DNA from 2 places in the Clostridiisalibacter paucivorans DSM 22131 genome. Region 1 is predicted to be linked to the other one. Evidence: riboswitches for the same ligand, from Rfam matches in the RefSeq annotation. Region 1 holds a riboswitch; the other holds the start of a gene.
The links. A riboswitch is a leader RNA that binds a small molecule or an ion and turns the genes downstream of it on or off. The one in region 1 is predicted to bind FMN.
Positions count from the first base shown of each region.

Region 2: linked by a shared signal. The riboswitch ahead of Q326_RS0105585 (ECF transporter S component) and the one ahead of ribD (bifunctional diaminohydroxyphosphoribosylaminopyrimidine deaminase/5-amino-6-(5-phosphoribosylamino)uracil reductase RibD) in region 1 are both predicted to bind FMN.

Region 1 is NZ_JHVL01000001.1:11,809-28,237, forward strand. Features, by position in the region: gene Q326_RS0100065 (chromate transporter) at 1-168, opposite strand, end outside; gene Q326_RS0100070 (chromate transporter) at 185-712, opposite strand; gene prmC (peptide chain release factor N(5)-glutamine methyltransferase) at 712-1,602, opposite strand; gene Q326_RS0100080 (DUF1385 domain-containing protein) at 1,596-2,549, opposite strand; gene Q326_RS0100085 (methyl-accepting chemotaxis protein) at 2,792-4,786, shown strand; gene ribH (6,7-dimethyl-8-ribityllumazine synthase) at 4,863-5,321, opposite strand; gene Q326_RS0100095 (bifunctional 3,4-dihydroxy-2-butanone-4-phosphate synthase/GTP cyclohydrolase II) at 5,323-6,534, opposite strand; gene Q326_RS0100100 (riboflavin synthase) at 6,554-7,204, opposite strand; gene ribD (bifunctional diaminohydroxyphosphoribosylaminopyrimidine deaminase/5-amino-6-(5-phosphoribosylamino)uracil reductase RibD) at 7,210-8,304, opposite strand; FMN riboswitch at 8,426-8,547, opposite strand; gene Q326_RS0100110 (acyl-CoA dehydrogenase family protein) at 8,619-9,755, opposite strand; gene Q326_RS0100115 (winged helix-turn-helix transcriptional regulator) at 10,060-10,458, shown strand; gene Q326_RS0100120 (thymidine kinase) at 10,465-11,064, opposite strand; gene rpmE (50S ribosomal protein L31) at 11,228-11,428, opposite strand; gene Q326_RS0100130 (Na+/H+ antiporter NhaC family protein) at 11,561-13,249, opposite strand; gene rho (transcription termination factor Rho) at 13,545-14,879, opposite strand; gene glpX (class II fructose-bisphosphatase) at 15,322-16,305, opposite strand.
Region 2 is NZ_JHVL01000009.1:44,769-61,197, reverse strand. Features, by position in the region: gene Q326_RS0105650 (redox-sensing transcriptional repressor Rex) at 1-166, opposite strand, end outside; gene abc-f (ribosomal protection-like ABC-F family protein) at 406-2,316, shown strand; gene Q326_RS0105640 (biotin transporter BioY) at 2,425-2,979, shown strand; gene tsaD (tRNA (adenosine(37)-N6)-threonylcarbamoyltransferase complex transferase subunit TsaD) at 3,138-4,154, opposite strand; gene Q326_RS0105630 (hypothetical protein) at 4,306-4,515, opposite strand; gene Q326_RS0105625 (YfcC family protein) at 4,675-6,063, opposite strand; gene Q326_RS0105620 (M20 family metallopeptidase) at 6,077-7,255, opposite strand; gene Q326_RS16815 (ArsR/SmtB family transcription factor) at 7,530-7,823, opposite strand; gene Q326_RS0105610 (YfcC family protein) at 7,864-9,243, opposite strand; gene Q326_RS0105605 (GNAT family N-acetyltransferase) at 9,390-9,935, opposite strand; gene rimI (ribosomal protein S18-alanine N-acetyltransferase) at 10,023-10,475, opposite strand; gene tsaB (tRNA (adenosine(37)-N6)-threonylcarbamoyltransferase complex dimerization subunit type 1 TsaB) at 10,468-11,187, opposite strand; gene tsaE (tRNA (adenosine(37)-N6)-threonylcarbamoyltransferase complex ATPase subunit type 1 TsaE) at 11,208-11,669, opposite strand; gene Q326_RS0105585 (ECF transporter S component) at 11,943-12,545, opposite strand; FMN riboswitch at 12,664-12,782, opposite strand; gene Q326_RS0105580 (amidohydrolase) at 12,869-14,032, opposite strand; gene Q326_RS0105575 (hybrid sensor histidine kinase/response regulator) at 14,081-15,877, opposite strand; gene Q326_RS0105570 (electron transfer flavoprotein subunit alpha/FixB family protein) at 16,101-16,429, opposite strand, start outside.

The sequences.
Region 1 (16,429 bases):
CCCTGGAGTTATTTGGGATATGGCCAATACATCTATAAACTCCTTACTAGTAAGCCAATGATGATTTTTTATTACTTCCTGTTGAATAAAGGGTAACATGGCATACCCTCCACCAAAACTAAATATCCCTATTTTAAAAAAAGTTGTAAACAATTTCACTAAAACCATCTTTTATCTTTCCTTTCTATAATTCAACCTTCATACCAATTAATATACTGGCCAATATTATCCAAACAGGACTTATATTAAATATCATTATCATAAACAATGCCCCTAAAGATATTATTATTTTCTTTCCCTTTAGATTTGCCGATTTAGCTAGCTTATATACAGAAGAAAGAATCAGGGCTACCACTGCTGGTCTTATGCCCTTAAATGCCCTATCCACTACAGCATTGTCTCTATATTGATATAAAAATGTAACCACTATAATTATTATTGTAAAAGATGGAATCACCGTTCCCAATGTGGAAAATATAGCACCCTTTATTCCATTTATTTTATATCCAATATATATGGAAGTATTTACTGCTATAGCACCAGGGGAAGATTGAGCTACTGCTATGGCATCTAAAAACTCTTCATCAGTAAGCCACCCCTTTTTATCCACTACTTCATCTTGTATAATGGGCAACATCGCATACCCTCCACCTAAGGTAAATGCTCCAATTTTAAAAAATGTGATAAATAGTCTAAATAAAAGCATAGTCATCAATTCTCCTTTTGAATCTTACCTATAACAACCCTATCCATACCTGCTAAATCCTTAATTATATCGATTTCCACATATCCTTCTGACTTCATTAGTTCCGATACTGAATCCCCTTGATCATACCCTATCTCAAATGCAAGGATTCCTCTATTTATTAAATATCTTTTAGCTATAGGTATAATCTCTCTATAATAGTCTAGACCGTCATCTCCACCGTCTAATGCCAATTTAGGCTCATAGGTAGATACTTCAGTCTGTAACTGGGCTATCTCATTGGACTTTATATAGGGTGGATTAGATACTATTATATTAATTCTATCATCTAAGTGGAATTTTTCTAAGGGATTTATTAAATTACCCTTTAAAAAAACAACTCTGTCTTCCAATCCTATGTCTTTGCAATTTTTATTTGCAATGTTAAGTGCCTTATCACTTATATCTATGGCATAGATATATGCTCCTTTTATATAATAGGCAAGACTCAATGCAATAGCACCGCTTCCTGTTCCTATATCCACTATATTAATCTTATTACCTGTATGACCCATAGCCTTAACTCTATCAATAATACTCTCTACCAATATCTCAGTATCTGGCCTCGGAACTAATACTCCCGGTTCCACATAAAAATCTAATCCCATAAATTCTTGTTTTCCTATTATGTATTGTAATGGATACCCTTTTTTTCTCTTTTTGACTAAATCCATTAATTTATCCACAGTTTCTTGTTCCAATATTTGATCTCTGTGAACAAATAGATAGGTCTTATCCACATTAAGCACATATGTCATCAGTAATTGAGCATCAAGAAAGGGATTGTTTAAATCCCCTTCTTCAAGTTCATCTAATATTTTTTTCAAAGTATTGGCAACAGTATTTCCCTCTACCATAAATCTGCCTCCCTATCATCTACTAATACTGACTTCAATGCAGCAAGAGCTACCTCCAGCTGAGAATCATCTGGCTCATTGGTAGTTATCTTTTGTAGCATAAGTCCAGGATAAGAAACTATTCTAGCTACTAAACTATTACTCCTTCCTATCCTCTTATTTATTTCGTAGGATATTCCAGCTATTACAGGCAACATAACTATTCTTGATACAAATCTCATCAAAGGATTTGGCCATCCAAAGAAAGAAAATACTATTATACTAACCATCATAACCATGAACAAAAAACTAGTTCCACATCTAGGATGTAATGTAGTATATTTTTTAGCATTTTTTACAATTAGCTCTTCCTCATTTTCATAACAATGTATAGATTTATGTTCTGCGCCATGATATTCAAATACCCTCTTTATATCTTCCATTTTAGACACAGCGTATATATATATGAGAAATATAGTTAATCTTACTAGTCCCTCCACTAAATTGAGAACTAATGGTGTTTCTATTTTATTCTTTAAAAAATTAGTCAAAAATGAAGGTCCTAATATAAATAATCCTACTGCTAAGATTATGGAAATAAATACAGATAGATATATGGCAATATCATCTGCCTTATCCTTAAATACCTTTTCTAAAAATTTATCTACTTTTCCTGGTTGGGCATCCTCCTCTTCATAAAACTGAGCAGAATACATTAAAGACCTTGTTCCTATAACCATAGCTTCTATTAATGCAACTGTACCTCTAATAAATGGCAGTTTCAAGAATCTATATTTATCAGATAGTGAACTCACTTTTTCATTCTTTAATTCTATCTTCCCATCAGGCTTTCTAACTGCAATAGATATGTCTTTAGGGCCTTTCATCATAACTCCTTCAATTAATGCCTGGCCTCCTATGCTGGTCATATGTTTAGGTTTTCTATTTACTGTTTTTATCTTTTTCACCTTATCTACCTACTTCCTAATAATTGTATATAGTCGTGAGATAATTATAACATAATAATACAGGTTATTGCCAAACCTATATTATTACAAAGATATAAAATAATAGTTAATAGTAATATAATCTAAAAATACCATTCCAAACAATGGAATTTATTTTCACTATCTGATATTATATATACTGTATAATTAAATTTAGCATAATTAACTTCTTAAAACATAATTTTGAAGGGGGACCAATACTTATGAAAAGTATAAGACTAAAATTTGTAGTACCATTTTCTATATTAATCCTAATACTATGTACAGTATTAAGTTCGGTGGCATATTGGATATCTTCAGACACTATAATTAATAATGTAACTCAAGAATTACCTCAAAAGGCCAATGATGCTGCAAAATTTATAAATGCCAAAGTAGAAAAAGAATATGGCGTATTGGAGCAAGTAGCCAAAGAAGACATATTTACCAATGAAGAATTCACTTGGCAACAGAAAAAAAATTATTTAAAAGGTATATGTGATAAATTAGGTTATAAGGCAATGGGCATAACAGATGACGAGGGTATATTATTTTCTACGGAAAATACAGTGGCAAGCTTTAAAGATGAAAACTATATTAAATCAGCATTATATGGAAAAAATGCCATATCTAATCCTATGATAAGCAAAATAGACCAAACTATGGAGATAGCATTTTCAGTCCCTATAAGAAAAGACGATGTAGTGGTAGGCGTTTTAGTAGGATTTAGAGATGGCAATTATTGGTGTGATTTAATAGAAGATATCAGCTTTGGCGAATCGGGAGAAGCCTTTATATTAAACGAAGTAGGTACTGTTATAGGACATAAAAATCCTGAATACGTTATACAAGATATTAATTACATAAAGATAGTAAAAGAAAACCCCAGCCTTCAAGCCCTATCTGAATCAGCTAAAAAGATGATAGCAGGTCAACAAGGATATGGCGAATACACTATTGAAGGTATGCCTAAATATATAGGATACAGCCCAATAGAGAACACATCTTGGTCCATGGGGATGACTGTTAATAAGGATGAAATGCTTTCAGGGCTAGATAGAATTAAATCATTTTCTATATTGGGCACTATAATAGCATTGGGATTAGGTATACTATTTACATCCATTCTTAGTGTAATTATTGCTAAACCTATAATTACAGTTGCAAACAGAGCTGAAGAAATGTCTAAATTAATATTTGAAAATAATATAGAGCAAAAGTATATAGATAGAAATGATGAAATAGGCACAATGTCTAAGGCATTTCAAATGTTGATAGAAAATTTAAGGTCATTTGTATCTAATGTAGCTGATTCTTCAGAACAGGTGGCATCATCGGCCGAAGAACTTACTGCTACATCTCAACAGTCAGCAACAGCTTCTGAAAGTATAGCATCATCGTCAAATGAAATGGCCAATAGTGCCGATACACAACTAAATGAAATAGTCAATGTAGTAGATGCAATGGAAAATATAGCAGAGAGTATTGAAAATATAGCAAATAACTCCAATGAAATAAAAGATATGAATAATAAAACTTTATCAGCATCCAATGATGGAAAAAATCAAATGGATAATGTAATAACCAAAATGAAAAGTATCGAAACCAGTAGTAATAATATAAAAATGTCCCTACAGGATATAAACAACAGTTCAGTAAGGATGAACGATATTATCGAGTTGATTATGGATATATCTGAACAGACAAATTTATTAGCACTAAATGCTGCCATAGAGGCTGCTAGAGCGGGAGAACATGGTAAGGGATTTGCTGTAGTGGCAGAAGAAGTAAGAAAATTGGCAGAGGAATCTCAACATGCTACAGAAGATATAAGTAAATTGATTTTAGAAAATCAACAGAGAATAGAAAAGACAAACTCAATTATGGAGAAGGATTCTGAAAATGTAAATGATGGTATAAATGCAGTAAATAATGCCAAATCTTCCTTTGACAATATAGTAAAGTCGATTGAAAATATGACACAACAAATAAATGATATCGCACAATATGCAAACAAAGTATCTTCAGAAAGTCAACATATAATGGATTCAGCAGAATCCATAGAAAGCACAAGCAAAAGGGTTGCTGGTGAAATACAAAATGTATCTGCTGCCACTGAAGAACAAACAGCATCAATGGAAGAGATATCTTCTGCCTGTGAAAGCTTGGCACAATTGGCTCAAAATCTACAATCAGAGATATCGAAATTTAAATTATAATTTAAACTCTATAGTTGGTAGTTAATGGTTTATATCATCCCATTAGCTACCAACTATTTAATATAAAATATGGATATTATTTCTTCATCAAATTTGCCATTTCTATGGCTGTTACTGCTGCATCAAACCCCTTATTACCTGCCTTAGTTCCTGCCCTTTCTATTGCTTGTTCTATGGTATCGGTAGTAAGTACTCCAAATATTATTGGTACATCGGATTCTAAAGATACATGGGCAATCCCCTTGGCTACTTCACTAGACACATAATCAAAATGAGGAGTAGAACCCCTTATTACTGCCCCTAAACATATAACTCCATCATATATGCCTTTTTTAGCCATTTGTTTAGCCATAAATGGTATCTCAAAGGCACCTGGAACCCATGTCAACTCTATATCATCTTCGTTTACTCCATGTCGTTTTAATCCATCCAATGCTCCATCTAAAAGTTTCCCTGTTATAAATTCATTGAATCTCCCTGCTACTATACCTACTTTTATACCTTCACCTATTAATTTTCCCTCATAAATTTTCATGCTATTTAGCCTCCTTAAAGTTTAACATATGTCCCATTTTTTCCTTCTTAGTCTCTAAATAATATTTATTTACATCATTAGTTCCCACATCTAATGGGATTCTCTCTAATATCTCTATTCCATATCCTGATATACCTGATATCTTTTTAGGATTATTAGTCAACAATTTTACCTTTTTAGCACCTAAATCAGCCAATATCTGCGCACCTATTCCATAATCCCTCAAGTCATCTGGAAAACCCAATGCTATATTGGCCTCTACAGTATCCATACCTTCGTCCTGTAATGTATAGGCCTTTATCTTATTTATAAGTCCTATTCCCCTTCCCTCTTGTCGCATATATAATATTATTCCCTTTCCTTCTTTCTCTACAGTATTCATGGCTGTATGAAGTTGGTCACCACAATCGCATCTCATTGAACCAAATGCATCTCCTGTAAGACATTCCGAATGTACTCTTACCAATGTTTGTGTATCTGGACTTATCTCTCCTTTTATCAATGCAACATGCTGAGACCCTGTCAATTTATCCACATATCCTACAATCTTAAACTCTCCATACTTCGTAGGCATCTTTGCCTCTCCATCTCTTGAAACTAAGCTCTCTCTTTTAATCCTATAAGAAATTAAATCTGCTATAGTTATGATTTTAAGGTCATGTTCTTTAACAAATTCCATAAGTTGTGGCACCCTAGCCATAGTGCCATCATCGTTCATGATCTCACATATTACCCCTGCTGGGTAAAGTCCTGCAAGTCTAGCCAAATCTACAGTAGCCTCAGTATGACCAGCCCTCTTTAATACTCCTCCCTTTTTAGCCTCTAAGGGAAATACATGTCCTGGTCTATTAAAATCTCCTGAAATGGCATTGGAGTCTAATAATTTAGATATAGTATATGCCCTCTCATGGGCAGATATCCCTGTAGTAGTCTCTCTATGATCTACAGATACAGTAAATGCTGTCTCCTTTGGGTCTGTATTCATGGAAACCATTGGATATATATCTAATTCCTTTAATCTCTCTTTCATCATAGGTACACATACTAATCCTCTACCATATTTAGTCATAAAGTTTACGGCCTCTCCTGTAACCATCTCACCAGCCATAATCAAATCCCCTTCGTTTTCCCTATCCTCATCATCTACCACAACTACCATCTTGCCCCTTTTTATATCCTCCACAGCCTCTTCTATAGTGTTAAATTTATACATATTATTCACCTCTCATTATTTATACAAAACCATTTTCTCTTAACAAATCCATGGAAATCTCTTTCTTATCATGGCTATATTCTTGATATCCCATTATTTTCTCAACATATTTCCCTATCATGTCGCATTCTATATTTACATAATCTCCGATACCCTTAGTCAATAAGATGGTATCTTGAGCAGTTGTGGGAATTATAGATACCTTGAAAGAATCCTTATCCACATAAGCCACAGTAAGACTAATACCATCTATGGCAATAGACCCTTTATTGACTATATATTTCAGCATATCTTGACTAACCTTTATTTCTACCCAAGTAGCATTATCGTCATTTACCCTAGATACTATTTTGCCCATACCATCTATATGACCAGAAACCATATGCCCTCCTAATCTATCTCCTATTCTCAATGCCCTCTCTAAATTCACTCTATTCCCAACATTTAGAAAATTCAGATTGCTTTTATCCATAGTTTCAGGCATCACATCGGCATAGAAAATATAATCTTCATAATGAAAAACTGTAAGGCATACTCCATTGGTACTTATGCTATCTCCCACCTTTACATCTTCCAATACCTTTTCACATCCAATACCTATCTTGATAGAATTATGTCCCTTAGTCACAAACTTTACTACTCCTATCTCTTCAACTATCCCAGTAAACATATATATCAACCTACCTTTACATATCCCTCTACTAATATATCACCGTCAAAATTAGAAATATTAGTATCTTTAAGCTGTACACCATTTCTTATAAACTCAAATCCCTTTCCTTCTACAGGAGTTTTAGCATCTTTACCTCCTATTATCTTAGGAGATATGAAAGCCATAACTTTGTCCACTATCCCTGACGATAATGCACTAAAATTTAATGTGCCACCCCCTTCTAATAACACACTATCTATACCTCTATTTCCCAATTCGTCCATCAATATATCTAAATCTACTAACTTATTCTTCATGGGTATCTTCAATACTTCTATGCCCATATCTTTAAGACTAGTTACCTTTTCTTTATCTACCTTACTGGCTGCAATTATAGTTTTTACATTGGAACTAGTTTTAACAATTTTAGTATTTAAGGGTATTCTCAAATTAGTATCTACTATAATCCTTATAGCATCCTTACCTTCCTTCTCTGTCAATCTAGTTGTAAGTAAAGGGTCATCATTTAAAACTGTCCCTATACCAACCATAATACCCGAGACCCTATGTCTCAATTGATGCACATACTCTCTAGACCTTTCATTACTTATCCAACGAGAATCTCCTGTATATGTGGCTATCTTGCCATCCAATGTCATAGCTGTCTTCATAATGCAGAATGGTCTATTTTTTGTTATATATTTCACAAATATTTCATTAAGAACCCTTACGTCTTCTTCCAATACCCCTGTTACTACATCTATACCATTTTCTTGGAGGATTTTAATTCCTGTGCCACAAACCTTGGGATTAGGATCAACCATACCTATTACAACCCTTTTTATACCCCTATTTACTATCTCGACGGCACAGGGTGGGGTTTTACCATAATGGGAACATGGCTCCAAGGTCACATACATTGTAGCCCCTGATATGTCCTCTACTGCATTTCTAAATGCCTCTATCTCTGCATGATATCCTCCATAGGCTTTATGATAACCTTCACCGATTATCCTTCCCCCTTTTACTATTACTGCCCCCACCAATGGATTGGGATTTACATATCCTATCCCTCCTGTTGACAACTCTATAGCCCTTTTCATGTAGAACTCATCCAAGGAATCACCACCTTTAAAATGTAAATCTAATTTTTATAAAAATAAAAAACCCTAAAGATATAGATATCTTCAGGGTTTATACTCAAAATTTATGCTCAAAAAATATGCAAAATAATTAAGCATCTTCCTTCTTTCATCCAGACTTTACTGTCGGTCTCGGAGTTTCACCGAGTCAGCTCCTTATATAAGGAGGTCGCGGACTTTACCGCCGGTCGGGAATTTCACCCTGCCCTGAAGGTCTTAATCAATATATTCTATTTTCACATTTACTATACCACCTTTTTTATAGTCTGTCAACATACCTTTTCAAAATTTTATCTAAAGGCATTACCACTTATAATCATCTTTTGAACTTGATTTGTGCCTTCATATATTTGAGTAATTTTAGCATCTCTCATCATTCTTTCAACGGGATAATCCTTCATAAATCCATATCCCCCCATTAGTTGGACAGCATTGGTAGTAACATACATGGCAGCATCTGTAGCCACTAATTTGGCCCTAGCAGCCGATACTGAATAAGGTTTACCCTCCTGTTTATCCATTGCAGCTTTATAAACAAGATATCTTGCCTGTTCAATCTTTGCATCCATATCTGCTATGATCCATTGTAACCCTTGGAAACTACTTATGGGTTTACCAAATTGTTTTCTCTCCTTCATATATTTGATAACTTCATCAAAAGCACCTTCCGCTATACCCAAACCTTGGGCGGCCACTCCTATTCTACCTCCATCTAAAACAGCCATAGCTATACGAAAACCTTTTCCTTCGTCTAAAACTAAATTTTCTGCTGAGACTTCACAATCTTCAAAAATAATTTCAGACACTTGAGCTGACCTAATTCCCATTTTATTCTCTATCTTTCCTATAGACAACCCTTCAGATTCTCTATCAACTATAAAGGCAGATATCCCCCTAGTGCCTGCATCTTTATCTGTCTTGGCAAATACTAGATAGACATCGGCCAATGGACCATTTGTTATAAAACATTTCTTTCCATTTAATACATACTTATCTCCTCTTTTTTCAGCAACAGTCTCAACACCTGAAGCATCTGTACCTGCATTGGGCTCTGTCAAACAAAATGCACCTATCTTTTCTCCACTGGCTAAAGGTTTCAAGTATTTTTCTTTTTGTTCTTCACTGCCAAATTTATCTATTCCGCCGGCACATAATGACACCTGTACAGAATAGGCTATTCCTGTAGACCCACAGACCTTTGATATTTCTTCAACTGATAATATGTAAGATAGATAGTCCTTTGCCCCATTTACTTTTTCATCAAATGGTAATGCAAATAATCCCATTTTAGCCATATCTTTAAATGCATCCATATTAAATTCGCCTTTTTCTTCTAATTCCATCGCAAAAGGTTTAATTTTATTTTCTGCAAGTTCTTTCACACTATTAACCACCATTTGTTGTTCACTACTTAAATTAAAGTCCATTACATTATTACCCCCTTAAATATTTTAGAATTTTCTTTATTTTTAATTTTATTTGATTTAATACTTTATATCAAGTACGCACTTATAAGGTATATAGTGTTTAATATGATACTTTATTTCTAATTGATACTTTAAAAGTCTTTTACCCACACTAAATCAATAAAATTTTTCCCTCCTTTTCAGTTGAGGTTTATATTAGTTTGGTATATAATGAAGATATATTAAGTACAAACTTTTATGCTTTATAATGCCTAATTTGATATCTAGTATCATAAAGATACTTAGTAGAAAAGGGGTGGATCTCTTGTCAAATGTAACTCAATCAAAAGTCAAAGAAAAGAATTATCCCTGTGGAATGGAATTAACCATGGACATCATAGGAGGAAAATGGAAAAATGTAATACTTTGGCATCTGAGGAATAGGACATTAAGATTTAGTCAACTTAAAAGAAGACTGGGAGATATTACTCAAAAGATGTTAACTCAACAACTTAGGGAGCTAGAAGCCGATGGTCTAGTAAATAGAAAGGTTTACCCTCAGGTTCCTCCCAAAGTAGAGTACAGTCTTACTGATTATGGTAAGACCATTATTCCACTACTATATGAACTATACAAATGGGGTATATTTTATTCTAGAGAATTTGGAGTATGCCTCGAAGTGGAAGACAAAATATTAGATAAAATTATAAAAAAAGAGATATAGAAGCCATTACTCGGTTTCTATATCTCTTCTAGGCACTTCATGATGTAGTCTGCATCTTGCTTCATAACTCTCTTTTGCTCCAACTAAAATAGTTGGGTCATTATATGCTGCTGGTTTTCCGTTTATAAGTCTTTGAGTTCTATTTGCAGGGCTACCGCATTTCATACATACAGCAGTAAGCTTGTCTACAAATTCAGCTATAGCTAAAAGTTTGGGAGTAGGCCCAAAGGGCTCCCCTCTAAAGTCCATGTCCAAACCTGCTATTATTACTCTCAATCCCTTATCTGCTAGATTCCTACATATATGTATTATATCATCGTCAAAAAATTGTACCTCATCTATTCCAACTACCTCTGTGTCCTCTTTAATCAAATCAATTATCTCTTTAGAACTGTCTACACATTCTCCACAAATTTTTTCCCCATTATGGGATACAACTTCATTTATGCTATATCTATTATCTATTTTAGGTTTAAATACTTGAATATTTTGTTTAGCTATCTCAGCTCTTCGAAGTCGTCTAATTAATTCCTCACTTTTTCCACTATACATAGGACCTACAACTACTTCTATCCACCCGTGGTGGTTTGGGCCATACATATCCATAAATCACTCCCATTCCAAATTTAAAATCAGTATATAGATACCCAAGTCTAATTTCCAATATACTCAAATATTAATAAAATAGAACATTGATACAAAATTGGTCATCTATAACAAAACACAAGGGTTAGAAGTATATTTCACTTCTAACCCTATACAATCGATATTATTCCATTCCATATTTTTTCTTAAACTTGTCTACACGTCCGCCTTTATCTACAAACTTTTGCTTCCCTGTAAAGAATGGATGGCATTCTGAGCAAATCTCAACCTTTAATTCATCTTTTACTGATCCTGTTTCGAATGTATTTCCACAAGCACAACGAACTACTGCTTTTTTATATTCTGGATGAATTCCTTTTTTCACTGAAATCACCTCTTTCCTAATAGCTTTATTTTATTATATAATAATAATCCTTTACTTTTCAACTAATACATTATAGCATGTAAAAAATATCTTTGCAAGAAAAAGATTATATCAGATTGGAATTCGACTCATTTATTCTTTTACTCTAGCCTTCTTAAGTAAATCCTCCTCTTTAACAGATTTTCCAAATACACTCACTATACCAATAAGTATAGCTACACCGATTATAAGTATAATTATTGGATGAATTGAAAAGATACTTGCAATTAAATAGGATAATCCTGCCACCGCCGCCACTGTAAAGGCATAAGGCATTTGTGTCTTAACATGGTCTAAATGATCTGCCCCTGATGCCATGGATGACATTATGGTAGTATCCGAAATAGGTGAACAATGATCTCCCAATATTGCCCCTGATAAGACAGTTCCCAAAGAAATTGTAAGCATATGAGGATCGCCTCCATCTTGAACAAAGGCATAGGCCATTGGAACAGCCAATGGTATTACGATTGCCATAGTCCCCCAAGCAGTTCCTGTTGCAAAGGATACAAGCGCTGATAATACAAATATGATTATAGGTAATACCGCAAATGGAATAGTATCTGAGATTCGTCCTACTAAAAATTCAGCAGTTCCCACATCACCAGTCACACTACCTAATGACCACGCTAAAACTAAAATCATACATGCTATAACCATAGATTTAGCTCCATCTACCCACGAATCCATGGCTTCGTCAATAGTAAATATCTTTTGTGCTACTCCCATAATTACAGCTACTATACCTGATACAATAGATGCCCAAAGTAATACTATACTAGAATCTGCTTCACCAAAACAAGCACGAATACCTGACATAGTAAATGGGTCTACATTTCCTTCCAATAACACATAGCCATTGTACCATAGTCCTACAAAAGCCACAACAATTAATGTAAGAATTGGAACGATTGCATTAGAAACCTTTAGCTTAATATCTTTCTTTATCTCCATATTAGTTATTTCATCACTAGTCATAGGCTTTGACCCATCAGCTATCAACTTACCTGTAAGTCTTGCCCTCTTCTCTGCCCTATACATAGGTCCAAAGTCTCTTTGCATTAATACTAATACTAAAATGAATATTAGTGCATAAACACAATAATAGCTGTATGGGATTGTCTTTAAAAATACTTCATAATAATTTGCATCAATACCCAATCTTTCGTAAATGTTTTTTATTACCCCTATTTCATACCCAACCCATGTAGATATCAAAGCAATACCTACTATAGGTGCAGCAGTAGAATCTATAAGGTATGAGAATTTTTCTTTAGATATCTTGTTTTTATCAGTAAGTGGTCTCATAGTTGGTCCCACTATAAGGGTATTTGCATAGTCATCAAAAAATACAAATACACCAAGCAATATTGTATACAACTGAGCAGTTCTAGGATTTTTCACCTTTTTTCCTACTGCTTCTGCCACTGCCAGGGTACCACCCATTTTACTAATAACACCCACCATACCTCCTATGGCCAATAGGAAAATAATTATAGCAGCATTCCATGAATCAGATAAAGAACCCAATATGTATTTATCCATAGTCCTTAACAATCCATAAAATGGATTCCACCCTGCCAACATAGTTGAGCCAACCAATATCCCTAAAAATAGTGATATCAATACTTGTTTAGTGATAAAGGCTAAAACAATTGCCAATAATGGCGGCAACAAAGATATCCACCCAAAACTAGCTTCAGTCTCACCTTCTGCAAAAACAGGTAATGCCAGAAATAAAATACCTAATAATACTAATAAAGCAATTCTAAACTTTTTCATATTATCCCTCTCTATAAAATATTTTTGTAAACCCCTAGGCCCCCTTTTTAATAAATTTTATTATAAAAAAGACAGTTATATATAGTAAATAAAATTACTAATATTACTGTCTATTGAATCCTAGTGTATAAATATTACAAATAGAATAGAGAGAAGTATTATATTTTTTGCAATTTGAATTAGCAATCCATTTGCTTTTAAAAAAGTTTGATATATAATAGACAATCTTCGTTTCTATTATATTCCAAATATTCTTTCATGTCAATTGAGAACTATAATATTTTTCCAATTAATTTTATAATTCTCTTATCTTACTCCTCATTATATTTACAAATTGCTCATTGGTCTTAGTTGACATCAGCCTATCCAATAATACCTCTGCTACATCAGCAGTGGAAGTATTGCCCAATGCCTTTCTTATATTCCATATAGTCTCAAGTTCTTTCTGGCTAAGGAGTAATTCCTCTCTTCTAGTACCTGATTTATTCATATCTATAGCAGGGAAAATTCTCTTTTCAGATAATCTTCTATCTAAATGCACCTCCATATTTCCTGTCCCCTTAAATTCTTCAAATATCACATCGTCCATCCTGCTACCTGTCTCTATAAGAGCTGTAGCTAAAATAGTAAGACTACCTCCATTCTCTATATTCCTTGCCGCACCAAAAAATCTCTTAGGTTTGTGTAAAGCCCCAGGATCTAATCCACCTGAAAGAGTTCTGCCTGTAGGAGGTATAGTTAAATTATATGCCCTAGCTAATCTAGTTATACTATCTAAAAGTATAACTACATCTTTATTATGTTCTACTAATCTCTTGGCCCTCTCCAAAACCATCTCAGCTACTTTAGTATGGTGTTTCGGAAGTTCATCAAATGTAGAATATACAACATCCCCTTTAACAGATCTCTGCATATCTGTTACTTCTTCAGGTCGTTCATCTATCAACAATATTATTATCTCTATATCGGGATAATTTTGCGCGATACTATTGGCAATCTTCTTCAAAAGGATAGTTTTACCTGCCTTAGGGGGAGCAACAATCATCCCTCTTTGTCCCTTACCTATAGGTGCTATTAAATCTATTATTCTAGTTGAAAGTTCATTAGGAGAAGTCTCTATAGTTATTCTTTCCTCTGGATATATAGGTGTAAGGGTATCAAAATCTGGTCTATTGGTTGCAAAGTCTGGATCTAGACCATTGACCTTTTTTACATATAATAACGCCTTATATTTCTCACCAGATTTCGGTGGTCTAGTTATACCGAATACCTTGTCTCCCGTTCTCAAATTAAATCTTCTTATCTGAGAAGGAGATATATATATATCATCATCACTGGTAAGATAATTTTCACATCTCAAAAATCCATATCCATCAGTATGTAATTCCAATATTCCTTCAGCAGTATTTATATCTTCACTTTTATCAATCTCATCAGAAAGTCTATCGGGTAGGCCTTGTTTATGTCTTTCTTTTTTTACTATCTTTTTTACACTATCTGTATCTCCTACTTCCTTTATCTTTTCAATCAATTCATTCTTTCTGTATTTTGTGCACCCCTTTATTCCCAACTCTTTGGCAATATTTCTGAGGTCTTCTAATTTATAATCTTTAAAATTATCAATACTCAAACTCATACCTCCATAATATAAAATGTACTATAACCTAACTATATAAACAAACTCTTTGCTATCTGGAAAATAATAAGATATACCCTTTTAAATCTAGGAGTTAATTTCATATTGTATGAAAAAATATATAAACTATCAAAAGCAAGTAGAATCAATACAATTCAAGTGTATGAACTTATTTACTTTGTGTAAATACATTAAAAGGGAAAGTTCAAAAGAAAGGTTTAATCAATGTAATATTACCATTTCATCTAGGATAAGTCAACAAGTTTTAGTTGGTAGTTAATAGTTAGTAGTTCGTAGTTGACTATAAAAAACCCTAGGTTCTCATCATTAGACTACTAACCACTAACCATTAACCACTAACTTTTTTATGTTTTATACCTCTGTCATAGCTATATGTTTGTAAACAATTCCAGTTAATAGTCAGTAATACTACTAACTACTTAGCATAAGCAGGCTTTTTATCTAATTTATGAATAGCCTCTACAAATCTTATTGTGCCTGTCTCTGCCCTAGTAACCATAGAATATGTCTTTGCCGTATTATTTTCATAATATACAACACCTTTTAAGAAATCTCCATCTGTTATACCAGTAGCTGCAAAAAATATTTCATTGCCCTTTGCTAAATCTTCCATATTAAGTACTTGATTTATATCTTTAATACCCATTTTTTTACATCGTTTCATTTCTTCATCTGCAGAATTATATATCCCTGGCATCAATCTTCCTTGAAAGTGTCCGCCTAAGCATTTAAGTGCTGCTGCTGCTATTACTCCTTCTGGTGCTCCTCCGATACCCATAAGCATATCTACTCCTGAGTGTTCAAAACACGCCGCTATAGCTGCTGCCACATCTCCATCTCCAAAAAGCTTTATCCTTGCTCCAGCCTTTCTGATTCTCTTTATCAGCTCCTCATGTCTAGGTCTATCTAGCATAGTAACTGTTATATCTGATATATCCTTGTTTAGTGCCTTAGATAATGATTTAAGGTTTTCTTCTACAGGGGCTGCTATATCTACTTTCCCTGCCGCCTTAGGTCCCACTGCTATTTTGTCCATATACATATCAGGGGCATGCAGTAAACATCCCTCTGGTGCTATAGCTACCACTGCTATAGCATTGGGTAGACCCTTTGCCACAGCTGTAGTGCCATCCAATGGGTCCACAGCTATATCTACCTTCATACTTCCCTCTCCACGTTTTCCTATTTCTTCACCTATATAAAGCATAGGTGCCTCGTCCATTTCTCCTTCTCCAATAACCACTGTACCTTCTATGTCTATAGTGTCAAACATTCTTCTCATACCATCTACAGCTGCTTGATCCGCTGCAATTTTATCTCCTCTACCCACATGTCTAGCACTACCTAATGCTGCCGCTTCTGTAACCCTCACAAGGTTTAAAGCAAGATCTCTGTCCACAAATGTGACCTCCTTTTTCATTGAATTCTATAAATAGTATATTCCAATCCTTCATATATTGTCAATTATTTAGCTCTTGGTTGTTAGTTCTTAGTTCTTGGCTCTTAGTTCTTAGTTCTTGGCT
Region 2 (16,429 bases), on a different contig from region 1:
CACCAAAATTATTTAAGTCCTGCCTTATCTGAGAAGCTGTGAAACCTGTTAATTTACTTAATTCTTGAGAAGATATTCTCGTTATATCCTTTTCTAATAATTCTGTCAAATATCTATAATACTTTGGTAATCGTCTTATGACAGCCATTGATACATTCTTATTCATACCTTTCATCACCTACTTTATTTTTTTATCACAATTTTATATTTAATTTAACCATATATTTATAGCATTTCATTATCGAAGTTACAGTTTATGTTAATTATATATCAAAGTCTATTTTTAAGTCAATAACATTTGCTTATATACTATATGTTTTACTTATATCAAAGCTTTAGATTTCATTTATTTAGTCTTTCTGATAAAATATTATAGTAAACTTAAAGTACAGAGGAGGATTTCCCATGATTGTAATGTCATGTAATAATATATCAAAAAGTTATATAATAGAGAAAATATTGGTGGATGTGACCTTCGCCATAAATGATACTGAAAAAGTCGGATTAGTTGGATTGAATGGCGCTGGCAAGACCACATTGTTCAAAATATTAACTAATCAAATATCCATGGATTCAGGCAATATGTACATCTCAAAAGATTGTAAAATAGGCTATTTAGAGCAAAATTCTCAAATATCCAGCAATAAGACTGTGTTTGAAGAAGCCCTAGATATATTTACCCCATTAATTAATATGGAATCAAAACTTAGAAATTTAGAAAAACAAATAAGTGCTGAAAGTAATAATCCTGATTCCAAACTCCTTCAATCTCTTATGCATGAGTATGGGAAGTTGTCTGAAGAATTTTCCAATAAAAATGGTTACGGATATCAGAGCGAAATCAAAGGGGTCTTAAAAGGTCTTGGTTTTTCTGACTCTCAATTTAATCAACCAGTAAACCAACTAAGCGGAGGACAAAAGACTAGATTAGTCCTTTCTAAACTACTCTTAAAAAAACCCAATATTCTACTATTAGATGAACCTACAAATCACCTAGACCTTCAAGCAATAGATTGGCTTGAAAAATACATTAAAGATTACAAAGGAGCTGCTCTTATCATATCCCATGATAGGCAATTTCTAGATGCCACAGTGGACAAGATATTTCACTTAGAACATGGAAAGATTAAAACCTATAATGGTAATTATACAACTTATATGAAAAAAAGAAAAGCAGAACTCCAATTATTACAAAAAAAATTTACAGAACAACAGAAGGAAATAGAAAGGCAAAAAGAAATTATAAATAGATTTATGTCTTATGGTGGCAAAAGATACATTAGACAAGCCCAAAGTAGACAAAAATTTTTAGATAAAATAGACAAAGTAAAAAGACCTCCCTCGGATTCAAAACGAGCCAAAATTAGATTCGAACCTAAAATTAAAAGTGGAAATGACATTTTAAGTGTAGACAATATAAAAAAATCCTTTGATAATAAGGGCATATTTGAAAATATATCCTTCAACATATACAAAGGAGAAAAAACAGGAATTATAGGACCAAATGGTGTAGGAAAATCTACTCTATTCAAAATAATAATGAAAAAGCTAAAACCCTCTGCAGGATCTATAGACATAGGTCACAATGTTCATATAGGATATTATGACCAAGAATTAACCCATTTAAACCCAGATAAAACAATAATAGATGAAATATGGGATGAAAATCCTAAATTAGACCATTATCAAATACGAACACTATTGGCTCAGTTTTTATTTTATGGAGATGATATCTTCAAAGAGATAGGAGAATTAAGTGGTGGTGAAAAGAGCCGTATTTCTTTGCTTAAACTTATGTTATCTAAATCAAACTTCCTTCTTATGGACGAGCCCACAAACCACTTAGATATAGAATCCAAGGAAGTTTTAGAAGATGCATTGATAAATTACCAAGGTACATTATTAGTAATATCCCATGATAGATATTTTCTAAATAAAGTTACTAACAAAATATTAGAAATGAATAAAGACGGTATGGAAGAATATTTAGGTAATTACAATTACTATTTAGAAAAGAAAAATTCTATTACTATTGAGGATGACGAAGCACCACAGATGACCAAAACACAATTAAAAGCCGCAAAAAAAAGGGAAAGAGAATTGATTAGGGAAAAGAAAAAAATGAAACAAGCTATAAAAACATTGGAATCAGAAATAGCTTCAAAAGAAGAAAAACTTAAAGAAATCGATAATTTAATGTGTCAACCAGATATATATTCAAATCCTGAAGAAAGTGTAAAACTCCATAAAAAATCCATGAATATAAAAAAAGATTTAGACGATTTATACGAAAAATGGATGGATATAAACGAGTAACAACATACTTACCCCCACTATTGTTAACCATTAATTTAAAATTGGTTGACAATAGTGGGGGTATCTATATATAATACAATTATCAAGTAAATTGAAAGGGGTTTTTATATGAAGGTTAAAGAAATGGTTTTATGTGGTGTTTTAGCAGCTATTACTGCAGTATGTGCACAAATATCTATTCCAACTCCATTCTCTCCAGTTCCTGTTACTTTGCAGGTATTAGCTGTATTTCTATCTGCAGCAGTTCTGGGAAGTAGATTGGGAGCTATATCTCAGATAGTATATATCTCTATGGGAGCTATAGGATTACCTGTATTTGCACATTTTTCCGGTGGACTCCAAATACTTACAGGCATTACTGGAGGATACTTATTAAGTTACCCTTTAGCAGCTTATATAACGGGAAAAATTATAGAATTTAATAAAAATAATAATGACAAAGCAACAATTATAAAAAATTTCTTAGGTATGTCTATGGGATTATTAGTAATATATGTATTAGGATGTGTACAATTTTCCATCCTAACAGGTAATACTATAACTCAGTCTATAGTGTTAACTATTGTTCCCTTCATAATACCAGATATAATAAAAATCTTAATAGCCTCATCATTGGCACTATCATTACAAAAGGCAACCAAATATTCATTATCAAGGGGATAAAATATTATTATCCCCTTAAATTCACAACTTATACACAGTATCCACACATTTATCCACAGTTTTCGATGACATTATTGCTATGGACAACCTTGTTTTTAACATTATCCACAGATTCTTGTTTTTTACTTTTACACAATGTTAACAAATTGTGATTAATTTTAACCTAATTTTAAATTCGGCATCGCATTCAATGTCAAATCGGATACTTGTCCCTTTCTATACCTATAATATCCAGCACATCCTATCATTGCAGCATTGTCAGTACATAATATTTTAGATGGATATTTCAATGTAATCCCCTCTTTTTTACACCGTTCCTCCATAGCCTTCCTAAGACCACTATTAGCAGCTACCCCACCAGCCATCACTATTATATCTGTATCCATTAATTTAGCTCCAATTATCGACTTATCCACAAGCACATCTACAACTGCTTGCTGAAAACTGGCCGCTACATCCTCCACAACTATATCTTGTCTCTTTTGTTTCATATTGTTCAAATAATTTAATACAGCAGACTTTAGCCCACTGAAACTAAAATCTAAACTGTCTTCTTCTAAATATGCCCTGGGGAAATCTATGGCATTGCTGTTTCCCTTGGTCGATAGCTTGTCTATAATAGGTCCTCCAGGATACCCTAATCCTAGAGATCTAGACACCTTATCAAATGCCTCTCCTGCTGCATCATCTCTAGTTCTTCCTAATATCTTATAGCTTCCATAATCTTCTACATAAACTAAATGGGTATGTCCACCAGACACTATAAGACATGTAAAAGGAGGTTCAAGGTCTTTATGTTCTATAAAATTAGCCGATATATGGCCCTCTATATGATTAGTACCTACTAATGGTATATTGAGTCCATAAGCCAATGCCTTGGCAGTAGAAAGTCCTACTAATAGAGCCCCTACTAGACCAGGCCCATAAGTTACAGCTATGTGATCTATATCTTTGAAGGTAATCTTTGCCTTATCTAAAGCCTGTTGTACTATCATATCTATATTTTCTATATGTTTCCTCGATGCCACTTCCGGCACTACTCCACCAAATTTTTTATGCAATTCTATTTGAGAAGATATTATATTAGATAATATATTTCTACCATTTTTAACAATAGCCACTGATGTCTCATCACAAGAAGTCTCAATGGCCATGGTCAATATGTCATTGCCCATGTGAAAACCTCCCTTTCTTGGTTCTTGGCTCTTAGTTCTTGGTTCTTGGCTCTTAGTTCTTGGTTCTTGGTTCTTAGCTCTTGGTTCTTAGGGGGCCGCTAGCCCCCTTCTTTCCTAACAACTAAGAGCTAAGAACTAGGAACTACTCTTACTAAGAGTCGCCCTTTACATCCATATTTGATATTATTTCATCTACAAGATTTATATCACATTTTTTATCCTCAGTAAAGTGTTTACAGTTTTCACAGCTCCTAACTTCCTCTCCCATAACGCCAATAGATGATTCAATACTTCCCCTAGCATTTAGTTCATATTGGCTACATCTCAATGCTACTTGCCTTAACTGGGTTTCATTAGCCACACAAATCCCTCCATTTCATGTATTATACATATATTATTTGTATTGCAATAAAATTTATACTTCAGAGGTTTTCATAAAAAAATAAAGGAACATTTCACATAGTTTATGAGAATATAAAATAAGTCAGTAGTTAACTATAACTACTAACTTATTTGCATTCTAAAATGGACCATATCCCATTATTACAGATATTGCTACTAATGTTGCACCAATTACTGTCCATACAACAAATAACGGTAACATCCATTTAGCCCATTTGTCCCATTTTATTCCACCTATTGCTAATGCCGCCATAAAATAACCCGATGTAGGTGAAATAACATTGGAAAATCCATCTCCAAATTGAAAAGCAAGCACTGAAGTCTGTCTAGTTATACCCACAACATCAGCCATAGGTGCCATAATAGGCATTGAAACAGCTGCCTGGCCGCTACCTGATGGAACAAATAAATTCATTAAACTCTGTACAACAAACATCCCTATGCCACTTAATGCTGGTGGTAATCCCTTTACTATGTTTGCCATACTATATATTATAGTATCCATTATATTTCCTTCTTCCATAACAACCATTATAGAGGTTGCCAATCCAATAACTAATGCGCCGTACACTAAGTCCTTAGCCCCATCTACAAACGCTTCAGCTATATTATTTATACTCAAACCACCTAATATACCAGCTAATACACCTATAATTAAAAACATAGCTGTTAATTCAGTTACATAAAACCCTAGTTTTACTACACCAAATGCTAATATTGTCAGTCCTATTACCAATACTACTAAAACCATTTTGTGTTTTGTAGTAAACTCAGGCATATCATCAATAGTAAATTCTTTATGGTAGGCCTTATCTTCTTCATATGTTAAACTTGATTCAGGATTCTTCTGTATTTTACCTGCATATCTCATCACGTATGTTATCGTAATCCCCAATATGATGACATATGCTAATAATCTAAATCCAATTCCCGAAAATAAAGGTAACCCAGCTATACCTTGAGCTATACCTATAGTAAATGGATTCAAAAATGCCCCTGCAAATCCTGCTCCTGCTCCCAATAATACCATCGCTGTTCCTGTTATAGTATCAAAACCCAATGCTAAAGCTAATGATATTACTATTGGATAGAAAGGCAACATCTCTTCTGCCGATCCCAACATAGCTCCAGCTAGAGAAAATATAAACATAGTTACAGGTATTACTAACCTTTCTTTCCCTTCCATTTTTCTGACTACTCCTGCAATTCCTGCATCTATAGCCCCTGTTTTTTGTAATATACCAAAAGATCCACCTATCATTAAAACAAAGAATATAATATATCCTGACTTCTCCATCCCTTTAGGTATTGCTTTAAATAATCCAAATGGTGTTACTGGACTCTTTTCTACTTCATGAAAACTATCTGCAACAACAAATATTCTACCTGTATCAGGATCTTCTGCTCTATCAAATGCACCAGCTGGCACTATATATGTCATAACTGTAGCTAAAATAATTATAAAAAATAAAAGTGCATAAGTATGTGGTATCTTTATCTTTTTCATATCTATTTTCCCCCTATTTACACATTTTTAATATTAAATTAAAGTATATTTCAGTCGCTTGGCAAATTTGTTCTATATCACAGAATTCATCATTAGCATGAGCTTGAACAATATTTCCTGGGCCTAATACTACACACTTTGCATCAGAATGATTTCCCAATAACCCTGCATCACTCCATGCTGGAAATGCAACTGGATTTTTGGGCTTTCCAGTAACATCTTCCGTTATATCTAATAAGTTCTCAACTAATTCATCATCTTCTTTTATGCTGTGGGGTGCATTTATCATAGACGCGGTAAATTCTCTCATAGCCCTAACTTCAAAAGTTCCACCTATTATATTTACTGCTTTTTGTGCTACTTCCTTGATTTCATTATGAATACCATCTAGGGTTTGATTAGGAAGCCATCTTCTGTCTATTTGTACTAAACATGTGTCAGGTACTATATTAGGATCATCTCCTCCCTTTATTAGTCCTACATTTATTGTTCCATGTCCTAATAATGGAAACTCTTGTTTTTCTACCTTAGGCTGTAATTCTTCTCGAACCAATTTGCAAAATTCTGATGCAGCATATACAGCATTTATTCCTTCATGAGGCCTACTACCATGGGTAGATTTTCCATTAAATTTTACTTCTATCCATTCCATTCCTTTATGTGCTATAGACACTTCTAAATCAGTAGGCTCACCTATAACTACATTCTTAGGAATTATATTAATTTTAAGTAAATGTTCTGTTCCCTTAGACCTCTCTTCTTCCCCTATAACTCCAGCAAACATAACTGTTTCATCTAAGTCTACTCCAGCTCTTTTTATTGCAGTCATAGCGGATAACATTGCAGTAATTCCACCTTTCATATCAGCAGAACCTCTTCCATATATCTTCCCATCTTTCACAAAAGGTTGAAATGGAGGATAGTCCATAGTAAAACCAGGAATAGTATCTATATGTCCATTAAACATCAAATTAATTCCATCAGTTTTGCCTTTTAAATAACCATATACATTAGGCCTATTTTCTTCTATTATGTCAATCTCAGTACTAATGCCCTCTTTTTCAAAATAGTTTTTTATAAAACGTGCAACATCAGACTCCCTTTTTTCCGTATCCTTATGTCCTTCAACTCTGATTAAATCTGTTATTAAACTCAAAATTTCTTCTTTGCTAATAAAATCTAATAAATTCATTTAATATCCCTCCATTGTAAAATTAAATTATATGTTTATATGATTAAACATATAAACATAATTATTGTAAAAATATATAGATTCGTTATTGATTAAATATCATGGAAATTTACTCTTCATATTAACACCTCCAAAATAGGTTTATATGTTTAAAATCATAAACATATAAACCTTAAAATTAAGATGCACTAATAATGCATCATCTAAATATGTTTATATGTTTAAAAACATAAACATATTCTTTGAACTATATCAAATTAAAAAATAAACGATTTTAAAATGAGCCGAAGCTTACAAATTCAAGTAAAGATTCAGATAAAGAAGTCAGTGTATACATATTTACAGAGTAATATACTTCTTTACCTTCTTTTCTAGATATTAAAACCCCTGCCCGCTTTAATATTTGTAAATGATGAGAAATTGTAGGTCTAGATACACTACTGTTAGATGCAATTTCATTTACATTCATTTCTTTACTACCTAACATTTCTAAAATCTCCAATCTAGTCTCATCAGCTAACGCCTTTAATACCTCTATATCTATATTATATTGATTAATTCCTGCCATAAAAACACCTACTATCTATATGTTAAATATTCCAATAAATTTAGAAAGGTCCATATTTTATTGCAACAGCTATGGATATAATAACACATCCCTCTATACACCATATTATAAATAACGGCCATGACCACTTGGCCCATTTCCTCCAATCTACTCTCGCAATAGCCAATGCAGCCATAAAATAACCTGACGTAGGACTTATTATATTAGAAAATCCATCTCCAAATTGAAAAGCTAAGACCGCTGTCTGCCTACTTATTCCTGACATATCTGCCAATGTCTTCATTATAGGCATAGTTACAGCTGCCTGTCCACTACCCGAAGATATAAATAAGTTTATTATGCTTTGTACAATAAACATAGATATTGCATTAATTACTGGAGATACCCCCATTACTATTTTAGACAATTGATATATAACAGTGTCCATTATATTACCATATTCCATTACTACCATTACACCTTTGGCAACTCCTATTATTAACGCACCATATATAAGATTTGAAGCTCCCTTCATAAATTCACTTACTAATCTTCCAGAATTTATTCCTCCAACTATACCACATAATAAACCCATTATTAAAAAAGTAGTAGATATTTCTAATATGTGAAATTTCATCTTTATTATACCAATAGATAAAAAAACAAAAGATAAAATTAATACACATATTACTTTTATATGCTTTCTTGAAATAGAAGGTATCTTGTTAAAATTAAAATCACTACTATAACCTATTTCATTGGGATTGTCTAAACACTCATTATTCCTTAGACTATTAGCATGATTATATACAAAGATTATTGCTGTTGATAAGAATATCACATAAGCTATTCCCCTTAAAAACATGCCTGAAAACAGTGGTAACTCCGACACCCCTTGAGCTATTCCAGTCGTGAATGGATTCAAAAATCCTGCAACAAATCCAGCCCCAGCCCCTAATAAGCCCATAGCCACCCCTGTCATTCTATCAAATCCTAATGCCAACGATAAGGCTACCAACATTGGATATAATGGTAATGCCTCTTCTGCTGTACCAAAAACTGCTCCAGCTATAGAAAATATAATCATAACTATGGGAATTACTTTTTTCTCTTTACCTACATATTTTTTAACTACATTGCTAATAATTGCATTTATAGTACCTGTAGCTTGTATTATCCCAAAGCTACCTCCTGTTATCAATACAAATATAATAATATCCCCTGCCTGTATCATACCATCAGGAATTGCCTTAAACAAATCAAAAATAGATACGGGGGTTCTTTCCACAAGTCTATAACTATCTGGTATCACATAACTTATTCCTGTATCTACATCTATTTGTCTAGCAAAATTACCAGCAGGAATTACATAAGATGCTAATCCTAGAATTATAATTATAAAAAATAGTAGTACATATGAGTTGGGAATTTTTCCTTTCATAAGTATTCCTCCAAAGTACATTTTATTATGTTTAAACATATGAACATATCATGTACTTATTATATCATAAATTTCTGATAATTCAATTATATTTTATATATACACCAAAACATAAAGAGTAGTGGGATATCCCACTACTCTTTATGCTATGAATTTAAAACTTTATTTATGTCAAGTTCCATTATATACCTGTGTTCGTCTTTACCATAATAATCTTCCTTTTCAGCAACTATCTCAAAACCTAATTTGTCTCTGTAAAGCCTTATGGCTGGATCATTGTCCACATCTACAGTCAGTGTTATATATTCAAATCCATGTTCTTTCAGTTCTTCGCATATTATCTTCAAAAAATGATATCCTAAGCTATTTCCCTGAAATTCTTCTCTTATAGCTAAATCATACAGATAGCATTTGTCTTTTTCTTCCCAATCTCTCATGAATATGGCCAATCCACCAATATATTTTTCATTCTCCTCTTTAATTATAAATACATTGCCGTGGCTTATTTGTGGCACCAGTCCCCATTCATCCATGCCAGCTTCTCCAAAGATATCTAATCCAAAATTTACAATCCTATTTAACAGTTTGAGATTGAAGTCTTGAACAGCATATACATTTAAATTTCCTACACCATCTAAATTCCCTAATATTTTTTTTGGTAACGACGCTACTTCTTCTAATGTTGTTTCCATGCATCACACTCCTTGTTTTCAATTTTTTTCCATATATATATTATATCATAATCCCAGGATTGTTTCAAATTTGGGCATTAATGTCATTTATTTCTCTATGTTTTTCCACATTATAAGTGCATTTTCATTATTATCAGAGTAATAATTAGGCCTTATACCAAAAACCTTAAAATCATATTTTTCATATAATCCTTGTGCCACATAATTATGTTCCCTTACTTCCAATGTAATTCTAGGTATGCCCTTTTCTTTGCATATATCTATTATCTTCTCAAGGATTATACTACCTACTCTATATCCCCTATGAGACTTAGACACTCCTATATTAGTTATATGACCTTCGTCCATTATCAACCATATCCCACCATATCCTACTACTTTATTTGCTATTTCTACTACAATATATTCAGCCAATATATTTTTTTCAACCTCAGTTATAAAGGATTCCTTAGACCACGGAATAGAAAAACACTCTTTTTCTATTTCTAATACCTGATCAATATCTGCTAAAGTCATATTTCTTACTACTACATTATCCATTACACTCACCTAAAGAATTCTTTTTATCATATTCTCTTTCCGCTTGAGATTTTCTCAGATATTCTGGCACAAGATCATAAAAACTTTGATACTCTCCTTGTCTATATTTTTCCATAGCCAATTCTGCCACTGAAGAAGACCTTGGCATATTTAAATGTTTAGGTGCAAAAATTACTTTTTGACCTAATACTTCAATTATTTTATCTCTATAAATATGTACTGCATCTCCACTTAGTATTATAAATTCTTTTCTCTTTTTGAGTATATCTATCAACTCATCTATTTCTAATACATCTTGATTTTTATCTATTATAAATTTGTTCCTTTCCCAATGATAAATGCCTGTATATACCCTATTTCTTCTAGCATCCATTATAGGTACAATAAGTCCATCAAAATAGGGAATATTATATGCCAATGCATCGATAGTTGGAACTCCAACCACAGGCTTATCGACAGTATGGGCCAATGCCTTTATTGTAGCTATGCCTATTCTAAGTCCTGTAAATGATCCAGGACCTACCGATGCAGCAAATACATCTATATCATCAATCTTAAGCTCACAACTCTCCATAAGCTCCTTTATCATAGGCATTAACTTTTGAGAATGTGTTCTTTTATGATTAATTGTATACTCCCCTATCAATTTTTCATCATCCATTACAGCACATGTAGCTACTATACTAGATGTATCTATGGCAAAAATCTTCATTTGTGTTCCTCCTCATCCTTTTAATTATTATTTAAAATATTCTCAATCATCTTTTCATATTTTTCACCTATAGGATTTATAATTATTTTTCTTTTATTATCCGATATTCTCTCTATATTTATCTCTATCCTCTCTTTAGGTAGTATATCTCTAATCTTATCTGCCCATTCTATTATACTAACTCCATCTCCATATATATACTCATCATACCCTATATCATACATCTCTTCTTCATCTTCTATCCTATATACATCAAAATGATATACATCCCATCTACCTATATATTCATTAACTATAGTAAATGTGGGACTGGTTACATAATCATCTACTTCTAATCCTCTACAAATACTCTGAGTAATAGTAGTTTTACCTGCGCCTAGATCTCCCATAAGACATACCACATCTCCTCTACTCAAAGACTTACCCAATTCATATCCCAAATTCTCTGTTTTATCTACACTATCACTAATTATATTAATCATATTATTCTTCCTTTCTACAATACGGATTACTACTTAACTATTATATTATTTTGTACTAAAATTTACAATTAATGATATCTTTTCATATAAAAAACGCCCCTTAGGGCATTTCAGAATAATAACAAAGGCATAAAAACAGTCACTAATTTTGTAAAAAAAGTTAGTAGTTTAATGATGAAATCCACAGGATTTCTACCATCAGCTACTAACTTTTTTATATCTTTATCATAATTTTATGTCTCTCAACAGTCTATAATGCACCCTTTATGGCATTTATCTATGAAGTATATGTGATATCTTCTTATATAGTGGTATTGTTATTACAGACATCATAACACCTTTAAATAGGTTAAAAGGTATTATTACAAATAGTATAAATGTCTTAAAATCTGCTACAAATTTATTAACAGCTGCTCCCATTTCTACATACGCCTCTATAGGAGCTCCAAATAGCTTAGCATAAAAAGGAATAAGTACATAATAGTTTGCTATTGCTGCAATTCCTGTCATTACTAAAGTCCCTAAAATCATTCCAATAATTGCTGTTTTAAAACTTTTCTTTCTATAATATACCAAAGCAGCTGTATATACAAAGGCACTGCCTACTACAAAGTTTGCCAGTTCTCCAACCCCCATAGTTACTGTTCCCTTTATAGCCATATGCAATATATTCTTTAACATCTCTATTACAACTCCAGCCATTGGGCCCAATGCAAATGCACCTATAAGTGCTGGTATATCACTTAAATCTATTTTTAAAAACGGTGGTGCAAACCAAAGGGGTACTTCTATATACATAACTAAAAAAGCTATTACTGATAAAACTGCTGTTTTTGTGAGCATTCTTGTGGTCAATTTTTCTCTTAATGTTAACATAATATATACCTCCATTCGTGCCTGAAACCTTCAGAGTTAGTATATATCAAAAAACCCTTGAAGAAACTTCTTCAAGGGCTCATATCGTATATAAACTGGCATTAGAAACCAGCACTATACTAACCTTCTTCCATCCAGACTATACTGTCGGCCTTGGACTTACACCAAGTCAACTCCTTTAAGAGTTCGCGGGCTTTAACCGCCGGTCGGGAATTCAACCCTGCCCTGAAGATTAGGCTTCATATTTTATTATTTTACACCTTTATTATTGCATATAATATGACATATGTCAATAATTTTTAAATATTTTTGTTATCCTTTTATCAATTATTATTTAATACAACATTACCGTTTATTATAGTCTTTACAACTTTAAAGTTTACATCTTTTAGCGGATGTCCTTCAGTTATTACTATATCAGCATCTTTTCCAACTTCAATACTTCCTACTCTATCATCAATGCCTAAAATTTCTGCTGGATTTATTGTTATTGCCTTTAAAGCTTCCATTTCGTCCATGCCTGATTTCACAGCTAATCCTGCACATAACGGCAAATAATATTGGGGAATAACGGGTGAATCAGTCATAATAGCTATCTTCATTCCTGCTTTCTGTAATATTCCTGGAGTTTCAAATGTTAAATTTCTCAACTCATATTTGCTTCTATCGGTTAGACTAGGACCAATTATAGCAGGCTTTTGTTCCTTTATCAAATGATCTACTATTAAATGTCCTTCAGTACAATGGTCCAATGTTATGTCCACATCAAATTCTTTAGCTATCCTTATGGCTGTAAGTATGTCATCTGCTCTATGGGCATGGGCCTTTAGAGGTATTTCCTTCCTCAATACCTTTGCCATAGATTCCATTTTTATATCATATTCTGGCATCTTACTTATATCTCCCTCTGCCATCTGCTGTTTTTCCATATAAAGTTTAGCTTTAAATAAAGTTTCTCTTAATATCCCAGCGGTTGCCATTCTAGTAACTGGAGATTTTTTTTGTTCATTATATACCCTCTTAGGATTTTCTCCAAAGGCAATTTTCATAGCCACAGGGGCTTTAACCAACATGTCGTCTACTCTATTTCCATATGTCTTTATTACAGCAAATTCTCCTCCTATAACATTTGCACTGCCAGGACCTGTAGCTACACAAGTTACTCCTCCTTCATATGCCTCTTTAAATGTTACATCCATAGGGTTTATGCCATCTATTGCCCGTAAATGGGGAGTTACTGGTTCTACCCTTTCATTACCATCTTCTCCTTCAAATCCTATGCCGTCTTCAAATAACCCTATATGACAATGGGCATCAATAAATCCTGGGAATACTAATTTTCCATCTGCATCAATTATCTCTGCATCCAACGGTGCTACTATATTCTTTCCCACTTCTTTAATCTTTCCATTTTCAATTAATATACTACCATTTTCAATAATATCTCCAGCCATTGTTAGTATATTTCCACCCTTAATTACTATCACAAAATCATCTCCTTTTATTTGCTCATAGAAATTTTCATGAAATATTATCTATAAACTAGCAACTAAACCCTCCATAGTCACTTTCTCTAAAGCATAACTAATATCCTCTAAAGTACAAGGCTTTCCTAGAATATAATCTATTTCTTTTATTTCACTATCTTCTATTTCTCCTGTCCACCCTGTCATTAGAACAACCTTAGTATTGGGATTATGTTTTTTTACAATCTTAGACACTTCAATTCCATTGAAATTAGGCATAGCCAAATCACAAAATATAGCATCATAATCCTTCTCTTTTATTATACTGTTAATATTACTACTGTCAATTTCTATATCTGTTTCTACTCCCAGTGATTCCAATAATTCTGATATGGATTTAGCTACATACTTTTTATCATCTAATACTAAAACTTTAGATATTCGAAAGCTTTTCTCACCATATTTTTGTATTGGTTCACTTTCACATACTATATCGTCACTAAAAGAATCAAAGGATATGATGAACTCAGTTCCATAACCTGGAGTGCTTTTAACCGCTATATCTCCATTGTGCTCATCTATTATTTTCTTAACTATGCTAAGCCCTAAACCAGAACCTTTACATTCTTTAGTACTGTAAAAAGGCTCAAATATCTTATCTATAAGTTCCTTTCTCATTCCTATACCAGTATCCTTTATCTCTAAATACGTTTTACAGCCGCTATCATAAGTATTTATAAATAATTTGCCCCCTTTTTCCATAGCATCAATAGCATTCAATACTATATTTAATATGACTTCCCTTATTTCATGTTCTACACAAATAATAGCATTTTTAGACTTTAAATCTGTAATTACTTTAAAATCTATATGTCTTCTTTCAAAGTCATTCTTCCATCGTGGTTTGCAAATATCTATAGCGGTTTTAACCAATTTATTTAAATTAGCCTTCTTTTTTATTCTCTCTCCCTTTTTTATAGTCAATGTCTGTATTTTTTTTACCATATCTTTTCCATCCAATGATGACTTATATATTAAGTCTAGATATCTTCTAGCTTTAATATCTGTTGTTTTCTTTAGCCCTAATTGAGAAAATCCCAATATAGATGTCAATATATTATTAAAGTCATGGGTTATACCCCCTGCTAGTTCTCCCAACATCTTTAATTTCTCAACTTTTAGATTCTTCTCCCTTTCTTTTATCATTTCTTCATTAGTATTATGTATTTTTACTATATATTTCAATAATATCTCTATCTTCTCAAAGTCTTCTTCTCCATAGGTATATATTTTATAATCATCCCCCAATATAAATACATTGTGAAGATAAAACAAGTCTAAAAATATCTCTTTTATAAATCCATGTACATTATATTTTATGAAAGCCATTATTCCTTCATCTATAGTTAAATCTAACAAACTTCTATGTAATTCATATATTTCACTATTATATAAATACTTTCTATATATGCCTTCTCTTACACAAAACAATACTATATTTTCTTTTCCTTTAGATTTTAAATCCTTAATGATATTTCTGTATATATTAATTATATCTTTAACTACTATATTGTCATTATTTATAAAATTATCTTCTACAAATATAGGTATTATATGCTTTTGTTCTATTAATATATCAATCTGATAACCAATAGATTTAAGAAACTTTTCTAAAGTCTCTAAGGATTCAATTTTTGTATACTCAAATATCATGCATCCATTATTATCAAAAACATTTTTACAAAACTCTTTAAGGAAATATAAATTTTTACTGTTAGAGTCGGTACTTATTATACCACAATATATACCCTTTTTATATGTGGATGTATTTTGTACTAAATCATTACAAATGCAATTATTATCCATTATGTCTCACCCCTTAAGAAACGTAAGCACTACAAATTCTCCATAGTTTATTATTCTATTTTTTCTATAAAATTCCTCCATTTCAACCTAAAATATAGCTAAACAAATTTATTGGCACATATTTTAATCGTCTAATCATAGAAATAAAAATAGAGACGGCATGCCGTCTCTATTTTTCGCATATTGTATATATTTTAAAATATAATAAATGGGATCTATATTATTACTCTACATAATTATCTTTAAATTGAGCTGTCATTTCTGGAACTATTTTATTTAAGTCTCCAACTAATCCAACATCTGCAACAGACATGATAGATGCCCCTGAATCTTTATTAATAGCTATTATATAGTCACTATCCTGCATACCAGCTAAATGTTGAATTGCTCCTGAAATACCACATGCAATATATACCACTGGTCTCACAGTCTTTCCTGTTTGTCCTACTTGTAATTCATGATCTATCCAACCATTATCTATAGCTGCCCTTGAACCTGCTACTGTTCCACCCATTGCATCTGCAAGATCTTCTAATATTTTAAAGTTTTCTT